Regions from separate parts of the Cobetia sp. cqz5-12 genome, predicted to be linked through region 3. Evidence: predicted binding sites of a transcription regulator. Region 3 holds the regulator's gene; each other region holds the start of a gene.
What was found. Region 3 encodes PhoB, which activates phosphate uptake and scavenging genes when phosphate is short. Its sites were predicted from a motif close to TGTCATANNNNTGTCANA; they were not measured.

Region 1 (3,277 bases), 1.9 Mb from region 3:
TCGAACTTGGAGACCATGATCAGCACCGGCATCTTGTCCTGGCCACCGTGGATCTGCCATTGCATCTCGAAGGGTGCCGCCACGTCCTCGAAGGCCTGACGCATCTGGGCGATATCGCCTTCGACGCCTTCATTGAAGCGGAAGCGGGCGCGGAAGAAGAACTGCCCCTTGTCCTCATCATCGTATTGCGCCAGCTCACTGATGTAGCACTCATGGGTGGTCAGGAAGGTGGTGATGGCCGCCACGATGCCGGACGTCGCCGGGCAGCTGATGGTGAGAATGAAGTGATCGTCTGAGGTGCAGGTCGCGTGAGGCATTCTGGGCTCCGATGTCGGCAGAGAGGCATTGTTGTTGTGATGTGAAGAGTTTCATTCACTGACGTGGCTGTGGCTCGGTTATTTCCTGCCAGTGACTTAATTTTCTTCTCAAGTAAATAACAATGTTTTTCTGGCGCTGGGTCAAGCCTGATCGACGCGCCAGTCGACGTTAGCGTCCATGAAATGAAGACAATCATTCACTGGTGAATCTTTTGGCACTTCAGGGGACCGCGGAGCAGGGAAAGACATGAGACGGGCGAGGGTGGGACAGGTGGCCAATGAGACACGCTCGTCTCGGGATGGCTACAACTTTCGGATAAGGTGAAAGAAATCGTCATGTCAGGGATCGGCAATTGCGAGCTTGAATATCAACACGTTAGTGTCTGCTCAAGACAAACCTCGAGGGATGCCCTCCAGGACCCGGTATTCATGCAAGACGATGAGGTAGACACGATGCGCAAGTTGACGATCGCAGCACTGATGGTGGCCAGCATGGCCGGTTCCTCCGTAGCACTGGCCGGCAATCCGACGCTTGAGGCTCACAAGGACAGCGCCAAGGCTCAGTACTCCCAGACCAAGGACGGCGCCAAGTCCCAGTACTCTCAGACCAAGGACGGCGCCAAGTCTGCCGCCCAGACTCACAAGGCCACGGCTAGCAGCAAGGTATCGGACAAGACATCCCACGCCACCCAGGCGGCCAAGTCAGCCAAGACCAATGCCAGTCACAAGGCGAGCGATACCCAGTCTCGTTACCAGAAGAAGAGCTACGCCGACGTGCTCAAGAACGAGCGCCATTGAGGCATGACATCGCTGCCTGATGGCAGCTGAGTGTCCCGGATGATGAAAGCCCCCCGCAGCCAATGGTTGCCGGGGGCTTTTGCGTTTCGGCCTCTTTTGTTCAGGTCTTGCCTCCTGCCGCTGTGGCCGAGCCCTTTGCGTCAGGCCCTCGGGTCCAGGGCATTTGCGTCAAGCCCTTGGGTCCAGGCTCTTGGGGCAGCGCCTTGGCGTCTTGCTCATGACGACAAGCCGTAAGGAGCGAGTGGATCTCAGCGTTCTCGAAAGCGCGACCTTCACGCCGTGCCGGGTGTCTTTCGGGCATGTCGACTTCATCGCGTGGCGAAGTGCTCAGCTCGCCATCTTCAAATGAACGTCAATCAGCGGTGGAGCAGGCTTCGATAGCGGGGCATCACGGGTCATCACGGGGATTGGCGACCCCGGGGCGGGCCGTTATCGGGAAATACATATGGAAATTCATATTTCCGTATGCACACGAAAGTCCCCTCGTCATGCGCATTCCTGAGGAATGTCTTCGGACTGTCATGCGAGCGCATCACATTCGCAATGCAAGCGTCATCCAATCTTCATACGAAGCGCCTACTTTACATCCGCAGCTGGATCTCGGTTCGAACGAAAAAAACTCAAGGGGCAGGGAATATGAAGACGCTTGGCTTGGTGGTAGGCGCGATGATGCTGGTTCCTTCGATGGCACAGGCGGCGTTCAGTCTGGATAGCCGTTACAACGATGCCGATGGTGATCTGGTGGCGGACATTCCGACGGATGCCTCACAGCTCAAGGACCCGAGCACGCTGGTATTTGCCTATACGCCGGTGGAAGACCCGGCGGTCTATGCCGATGCCTGGTCTGACTTCCTGGATTACCTGGCCGAGAAGACCGGCAAGAAGGTGCAGTTCTTCCCGGTACAGTCCAATGCCGCCCAGATCGAGGCCATGCGTGCGGGTCGTCTGCATATCGCCGGCTTCAATACCGGTTCCAACCCGCTGGCCGTGGCCTGTGCCGGCTATCGTCCGTTCACCATGATGGCGGCGGCGGATGGCAGCTACGGCTACGAGATGGAAATCATCACCTACCCGGGGTCCGGTATCGACAAGGTCGAGGACATCAAGGGCAAGGAAATGGCCTTCACCTCCGAGACCTCCAACTCCGGCTTCAAGGCCCCGTCCGCCATCCTCAAGGCGGATTACGGCATGGTCGCCGGCACCGATTTCACGCCGGTGTTCTCCGGCAAGCATGACAATTCCATTCTCGGCGTCGCCAACCACGATTACGTCGCTGCCGCCGTTGCCAATTCAGTGATGGGTCGCATGGAAGATCGCGGCGTGATCAAGGCGGACCAGATCAAGACGCTCTATACCTCCCAGACCTTCCCGACCACCAGCTACGGGGTCGCCTACAACCTGACGCCGGAATTGCAGGAAAAGATCAAGGACGCCTTCATGAGCTTCCCCTGGGAAGGCTCCTCACTGGCGGCGGAGTTCTCCGAGTCCGGTGAAGCGCAGTTCGTGCCGATCTCCTTCCAGAAGGAGTGGGAAGTCATCCGCAAGATCGATGACGCCAACAACGTTCAATACAACTGCCGCTGAACCCCGCAAGAGGTAGCAGGCAGTGACATGACGGGCGTAACGCGACCTCCCGCTGGGTTGCCATGTGTGGCTGGACGGGAGGTCGTGAAAGGCCTAGGTCGTAAAGGGCAAAGGTCGTGAAGGAAGCAGACTCTGAACGCCAGCGCCGCCAGTCTGAAATATTGGCTTATATGGATCAGTGAATATTGTCGGGTGGCGTTGCCAGCTGATGATATCTGTCCCGCGCGCGAGGCGAGGGGCAGATCAGAGAACACACGGGAGAAGGGAATGAAGCGTCTTGGATGGTGGTTGGGATCATTGCTGTTGGTGCCGACGCTGGCGCAAGCACAGTTCAGTCTGGGCGAACGCTATAGCGATGCCGATGGCGACATGGTGGCGGATATCCCGACGGACCCCGCTCAGTTGAAAGACCCCGACACCCTGGTCTTTGCCTATACCCCGGTGGAAGACCCGGCAGTCTATGCCGACGCCTGGTCTGATTTCCTGGAGTATCTGGCCGAGAAGACCGGCAAGAAGGTGCAGTTCTTCCCGGTGCAGTCCAACGCTGCCCAGATCGAGGCCATGCGTGCCGGCCGTCT
Region 2 (3,277 bases), 710 kb from region 3:
ACCCGAAGGGGTGAGTGGCCCTCATGAATAAGGCAAGAGGTGAAGGGCAGGGGCCGCCGGAGCGAGCGCTGCCACCGAGTGTGCACCCACGCCTGGCGGCTGTGAAGACATCTCGGGCCGATCGCCCCAAGTGGATGATCCGCGGGGATTTCATCAGCGTGATGTGACATTCGTCACCTGTGTAGGTCAACTGTATCAATTGTGTGGCGGCGCGCCCACTGTCGTCACCTGACGGCAAGAGCGTGGCGTTTTCGGCACGTGGGCATACCATCGAAAAACGATTGCAGGAGGGGATGTGGACAAGCGTCAAACCCGTCAGCTGGCCTTGCTGGTCGCGGCCAATACTGCCCTGGCTCCATTGGCCATCGATGCCTATCTGCCGGCACTGCCGGCCATGGCAGAAGACCTGGCGACCACGGTGCACCATACGGAGCTGTCGCTGTCGATCTTCCTGCTCGGCTTCTCGCTGGGGCAGCTGATCTTCGGCCCGCTGTCAGACCGTATCGGGCGCAAGCCGGTCCTGCTGTCAGGCATCTTCGTCTTCCTGCTGGCGAGTCTGGCCATCACCCAGGTCGAGAGCCTCGAGGGGCTCTATGCGCTGCGCTTCCTGCAGGCGCTGGGCGGCGGCGCCTCGGTGGTCAATTCCTCGGCGATCGTGCGCGATTGCTTCAGTGGCCGCGAGGCGGCCAAGGTGCTGTCCACCGTCGCGGTGATCATGATGCTGGCACCCTTGATCGCGCCTGCCATCGGCAGTCTTTTGCTGGGCATGGCGGGCTGGTGGCTGATCTTCGCCTTCCTGGCCGCCTATGCTGCCTTCCTGCTGGTGGTGCTGCCGCTGCGCTTGCCCGAGACCCGGCGCAAGCGCGAGGCGGACGAGCCGCCGGCCAGTCTCCTGCAGGTCGCGCGTGACTATGCCAGCGTGCTGCGTCACGGGCCGGCGATGGGCTATGCGCTGACGCAGGCGATGGGCTTCGGTGGCATGTTTGCCTTCATCACCGCGTCGCCCTACGTCTATATGCAACATTTCGGAGTGACAGCGGCCTGGTATCCGGTGCTGTTCGGCGCCAACATCCTGTTCATGTTCACCGCCAACCGACTCAACGTGCGTCTGCTGTCACGCCTGTCGCCACCGCGTCTGCTGCGCATCGGCATCGGTATCCAGCTGTGTGCCGCCATCCTGCTGGTGTCGGCGCTGGCACTGGGGCTGGACCTGCTCTACGTCATCGCGCCGCTGCTGATGGTGTTCGTCGGGGCCAACGGCATGGTGGCACCCAACGCGATCTCCTCGGCGCTGGAGTATTTCCCGCGCATCAGCGCCACGGCCAATGCGCTGATCGGCAGCATGCAGTTTGCCAGTGGCGCCGTGATCGGCATGCTGATCGCAGGCCTGGCGATGGATAGCCTGTGGCCGATGATCCTCGGCATGCTGGGCACGGCGCTGGTCAGCAATATTCTGCTGCGGGTGCTGGCAGGGCGCCGTGCCCTGGCGCGCCATGAGACGCCGCACGACTGAGAATGGCTTGAGCCGGCGACTGTCACACAGTTGTCATGAATGCTTGGCAAGGTACTCCCTGTAGACAAGAAGCCACCTCACTGGCTCATTCCTATCGCAAGGAGTTTCAGGCATGAAGGCGTTCCTCAAGTCCGGTCTCGCAGTGGCTGTCATCGCTGCATCAGTGGGTGCAGCAGAAGCCCGTGAACAGCTGCGTATCGTGGGGTCTTCCACGGTCTATCCGTTCTCCAGCTACGTCGCTGAAGAGCTGGGTGCCACCAGCGATTTCCCGACGCCGGTCATCGAATCCACCGGTTCCGGCGGCGGCATGAAGCTGTTCTGTGAAGGTGTCGGTGACAGCACTCCGGACATCACCAACGCCTCTCGTCGCATGAAGACGTCTGAATTCGAGCGCTGTGAAGAGAACGGCGTGACCGATATCACCGAAGCCATGATCGGCTTCGACGGTATCGCCTTCGCCCAGTCTGTCCGTGATGGCAGCATCGACCTGACCCGTGAGCAGATCACCCTGGCGGTCGCCGCTCAGGTGCCGGTCGACGGCAAGCTGGTCGACAACCCCTACACCAAGTGGTCCGAGATCGACCCCTCCCTGCCGGACCGCAAGATCACCGTCTACGGGCCGCCTTCCACTTCCGGTACCCGTGACGCCTTCGAAGAGCTGGTGATGGAAGTCTCCACCGAAGAGATGGAAGGCTACGGCGGTGAGGGTTACACCAACATCCGTCAGGACGGTCACTACATCGCTGCCGGCGAGAATGACAACCTGATCATCCAGAAGCTGGTCGAGAACACCGAAGCCTTCGGTATCTTCGGCTACTCCTTCCTCGAAGAGAATGCTGACAAGGTCGTCGGTGCTTCCATCGATGGCGTGCAGCCGGAAGCCGATGCCATCTCCTCTGGCGAGTACCCGGTCTCCCGCTCCCTGTTCTACTACGTGAAGAACCAGCACAAGGATGACGTGCCGGCTCAGCAGGCCTACAACGACCTGTTCATGAGCGAGAAGATGATCGGTGAGCTGGGCTACCTGAAGGGCATCGGTCTGATCCCGCTGCCGAAGGAAGAGCGCGCCACGCTTCGCGAGCAGGTCGCTGAGCGCACCAAGCTGACTCTGGCCGATCTCCAGAAGTAAGCAACGCAGCTGACCCTTGACGCGGCCGGTTGCCCTTGGCAGCCGGCCCGTTTGCTTGACTGGTCGCAGGGTTTCGCAAGGCATGAAGCCTTCCCCCTGTGAACAACGCGACTCCGGGACCCGAAAGATGCAGACTCAGCAGATCTTTCTCTTCTTCATAGGCATCGTGGCGCTGGCTGGCCTGGTGGCCTTCTTCAGCGGCCGCAGCAAGGCACAGCGTGTGCGTGCCAGCGGTGCTGAAATGTACGCCCAGCCGGATCAGTACGGCTGGTTCACGGCAATCTCCAGCGCAGGGCCTGCTCTGCTGGTCGGTCTGGCAGCCGTCGTTGCGATTGCCACCGCAGATATCGATATCGAAGGCATGCAGCTGCTGATCGCCAGTCTGGTCGTCGCAGCCGTCGGCCTGGTCATCGGCCTCGCCCTGGTGAAGCCTGATTTCCATGCGCGCAATGCCATCGAGACCCTCATTCGTTATGTGTTGATCGGCGCGGCGATGATTTCCATCGTCACGACGTTCGGCATTCTGGTCTCGATCATCTTCGAGGCCATCCGCTTCTTCCAGATGGAAAGCTTCTGGACCTTCATCACCGGCACCACCTGGGATCCGGGCAACAGCTTCCAGATGGCCGCCGGCC
Region 3 (3,277 bases):
ACAACCATCAGGTCAGCTTCGGTGACATGAAGCAGCGCCTCAAGGCGCGCTGGTGGCCCTCGTTGACCTTCGGTGCCGCGGTGTTCGTCATGACGCTGGTGCCGCTGGCCAATCTGCTGTTCATTCCGGGCGCCGTCGCCGGGGCGGTGTTGATGTGGCAGAGCCACTACCGTCAGTTGCCGGCACCGCGTCGCTGAGACAGCCTGTCGCAGCTGGTTCATCGCTGAACTGGCTTGTCGCTGTACTGGCTTGTCGTCGAGGTCGCCGCAGCGTCGTCTGGCGGACCAAAGGAAACGCCCCGCAATCGCCTCCTTTCGAGGTGGCTGCGGGGCGTTCTGCATTGGGCTGGCGTCCGCTCAGGGACTGATTCAGGCCATCACTGGGCTAGCGCACTGCTGGCTTGGGAAGCGCTCGCCTGGCAGGCGCGCTCGCCGGGGAAGTGACAGCGGAAGCGCGCGCCCTCACCGGGGTGGCTGTCGATCTCCAGATGGCCCTGATGGCGAATCAGCACATGCTTGACGATGGCAAGTCCGAGGCCGGTGCCTCCCGTGGCGGTGCTGCGGCCCTTGTCGATGCGATAGAAGCGCTCGGTCAGGCGCGGCAGGTGGACCGGGTCGATGCCATCCCCGTCATCTTCCACCTCGACCAGCAGACCCTGGTCATCCGCCTTCCAGCGCAGGGTGATATGGCAGTCTTCGGGGGTGTAGCGCACCGCATTGAAGACCAGATTCGAGATCGCGCTGCGCAGCTCCTGCTCCTCACCGCGCAGAGACAGGCTGGTATCGGCCTCGATGGTGAAGGTGTGGCGTCCCTGGGACAGGCCTTCAGCATCGTCGCGGATATGGGCGAGCAGGGCACTCATGTCGATGCAGCGACCGTTGTCGGACAGTTCGTCGGTTTCCAGGCGTGACAGGGTCAGCAGGTCCTCGACCAGGTGCTGCATGCGGTCGGTCTGGCTCTGCATCTGACCAAGCCCACGCTGCCAGCGTGGGGGCAGGTCATCGGCGTAATCGGAATAGGTCTCGAGATAGCCGGCCAGCACGGTCAGCGGCGTGCGCAGTTCATGGGAGACATTGGCCACGAAGTCGCGGCGCATCTCTTCAAGACGATAGAGGCGGGTGACGTCACGCAGCATGACCAGACGCTCGTTGTCACCGAACAGGGTGATGGAGATCTGCAGCGTCAGGTTGTCAGACAGCGGTGACTGGAGTGTCAACGGCTCGCGATAGGCCAGCCGATTGAAGTAGTCGATGAAGACGGGGTCACGCAGGTAATTGGTGATGTGCTGGCCGCGGTCGTGGCTGGCCTTGAGACCGACCAGCTGCTCGGCCGCGCTGTTCCACCATTCCATGTCACCGTGGTTGTCCAGCATCACCAGGCCGTCGCGCATGGCCTCTGAGGATTCCTGGATACGGTTGAGGATGCTGCGCAGTCGCTCCTGAGCCTGACGCTGGCCCTTCTGGTAGCGGTAAAGACGATCGAGCAGGTCTCCCCAGACGCCATCGCCGGGCGGTGGCTCTTCATGGGGATTGGTGATCAGCCAGGTGTAGAGGCTCTTCAAATGCTTGAGATGGACGAACAGATACAGCGAAAGCCCCAGCGCCAGGCCCCAGCCAAGATGGCCCAGCAGGCCACCGATCAGGCCGAAGCCACCGGCAAGGTAGCCGAGGCGCCATAGCTCGTTGGTCCAATAGCGCATGAATTCCTCAGGCCTGAGCGCTGAAGCGGTAACCGGTGCCGCGGACGGTCTGGATCAGATGCTGATGGCCTGTGCCCAGCGCCTTGCGCAGGCGGCGGATGTGCACGTCCACGGTGCGCTCCTCGACATAGACGTTACCGCCCCATACCTGGTCGAGCAGCTGGCTGCGCGTGTAGGCACGCTCCTGATGCGTCATGAAGAACTGCAGCAGGCGATATTCGGTCGGGCCGACATCCAGCGAGTTGCCGTGGGCGGTGACGCGGTGGCTGGCCGGGTCGAGCATCAGGCCTTCGACTTCCACCGCCTCCTCGACTCCCTTGGGCGTGGTGCGACGCAGCACGGCCTTGAGACGGGCGACCAGCTCGCGCGGCGAGAAGGGCTTGGTGATGTAGTCATCGGCGCCGGCTTCCAGGCCTTGAATCTTGTTGTCTTCCTCGCCCTTGGCGGTCAACAGGATGATCGGCAACTCCGAGGTAGTCTCGTCTCGCTTGAGACGCCGCGCGAGCTCCAGGCCACTGGTGCCCGGCATCATCCAATCCAGCAACAGCAGATCGGGCTTTTCATCGACGACGATGGCGTGGGCGTCCTGGGCATTGTCTGCCTCCAGTACGCGGTAATCCGCCATTTCGAGGGCAACGGCGATCATCTCGCGAATCGAGGATTCATCGTCGACAATCAGTACGGTCTTGGAGCTCATCGCTAGATCCCATGCAGCAGTCGGCGCACGCGCCAGAATGACAAGTCGATGACGATTACAACCCGCTTATATGACAACGAGATGACAACTGCCAGCATGGCAGCTTGCACGCAAGCCTGCCAGCCGCCTCTGAAGGGTGGGCGGCCGGCATGAACCGTGGGCTGGGGAGTAACCGGGGGCAGGGGTCGCTTTAAATCAAATAAAACTGATGTTCATGCAGACGTCAGCTCATCGGCCAGGTCGCCAGGGCGATACCGGCGAAGATCAGCAGACCCGTCCAATGATTGTTGAGGAAGGCCTGGAAGCAGGGTGAACGCTCACGCTCACGGATCAGACGTTGCTGCCAGACGAAGGTGACAGCGGCGGCAGCCAGCCCCAGCCAGTAGAAGATACCCAGCGCCAGGTGCAGGCCGATGCCGATCAACACCGCCAGCATGCCCAGCTGCAGAAGGCCGATCATCAGCTTGTCGGCACGCCCGAACAGCACGGCGGTGGACTTGATGCCTACCTTGAGGTCGTCGTTGCGATCGACCATTGCATAGGCGGTATCGTAGGCCACCGTCCACATCAGATTGGCCGCGAACAGCCACCAGCCGTAGGTCGGCACTTCCTCCAGCGTCGCGGCGAAGGCCATCGGAATCGCCCAGCCGAAGGCGGCGCCCAGCACCACCTGGGGCAGATGGTGGAAGCGCTTCATGAACGGGTAGCTGGCCGCCAGCAGCACGGCGACGATCGACAGCAGTACCGTGGTCAGGTTGGTGAAGCACACCAGCACGAAGGCGGCCGCGACCAGCCCCCCGAACAGCGTCAGCGCCTCGCGCTCCGAAATGCGACCCGAGGTCAGCGGCCGGTCACGCGTGCGCTCGACATGCTTGTCCCAA

Region 1: a site for PhoB is predicted at 1,622-1,639, ahead of phnD (phosphate/phosphite/phosphonate ABC transporter substrate-binding protein). Genes of this name have one in related genera too.
Region 2: a site for PhoB is predicted at 1,534-1,551, ahead of F8A90_RS02720 (PstS family phosphate ABC transporter substrate-binding protein). Genes of this name have one in related genera too.

What each region holds. Positions count from the first base shown of each region.
Region 1 covers NZ_CP044522.1:1,780,417-1,783,693, forward strand. Annotated here, with positions in the region: gene purU (formyltetrahydrofolate deformylase) at 1-317, opposite strand, end outside; gene F8A90_RS07605 (hypothetical protein) at 771-1,115, shown strand; gene phnD (phosphate/phosphite/phosphonate ABC transporter substrate-binding protein) at 1,752-2,699, shown strand; gene phnD (phosphate/phosphite/phosphonate ABC transporter substrate-binding protein) at 2,967-3,277, shown strand, end outside.
Region 2 covers NZ_CP044522.1:637,943-641,219, forward strand. Annotated here, with positions in the region: gene F8A90_RS02715 (Bcr/CflA family multidrug efflux MFS transporter) at 296-1,513, shown strand; gene F8A90_RS02720 (PstS family phosphate ABC transporter substrate-binding protein) at 1,626-2,642, shown strand; gene pstC (phosphate ABC transporter permease subunit PstC) at 2,770-3,277, shown strand, end outside.
Region 3 covers NZ_CP044522.1:4,136,843-4,140,119, reverse strand. Annotated here, with positions in the region: gene cysZ (sulfate transporter CysZ) at 1-197, shown strand, start outside; gene phoR (phosphate regulon sensor histidine kinase PhoR) at 377-1,699, opposite strand; gene phoB (phosphate regulon transcriptional regulator PhoB) at 1,707-2,396, opposite strand; gene ubiA (4-hydroxybenzoate octaprenyltransferase) at 2,620-3,277, opposite strand, start outside.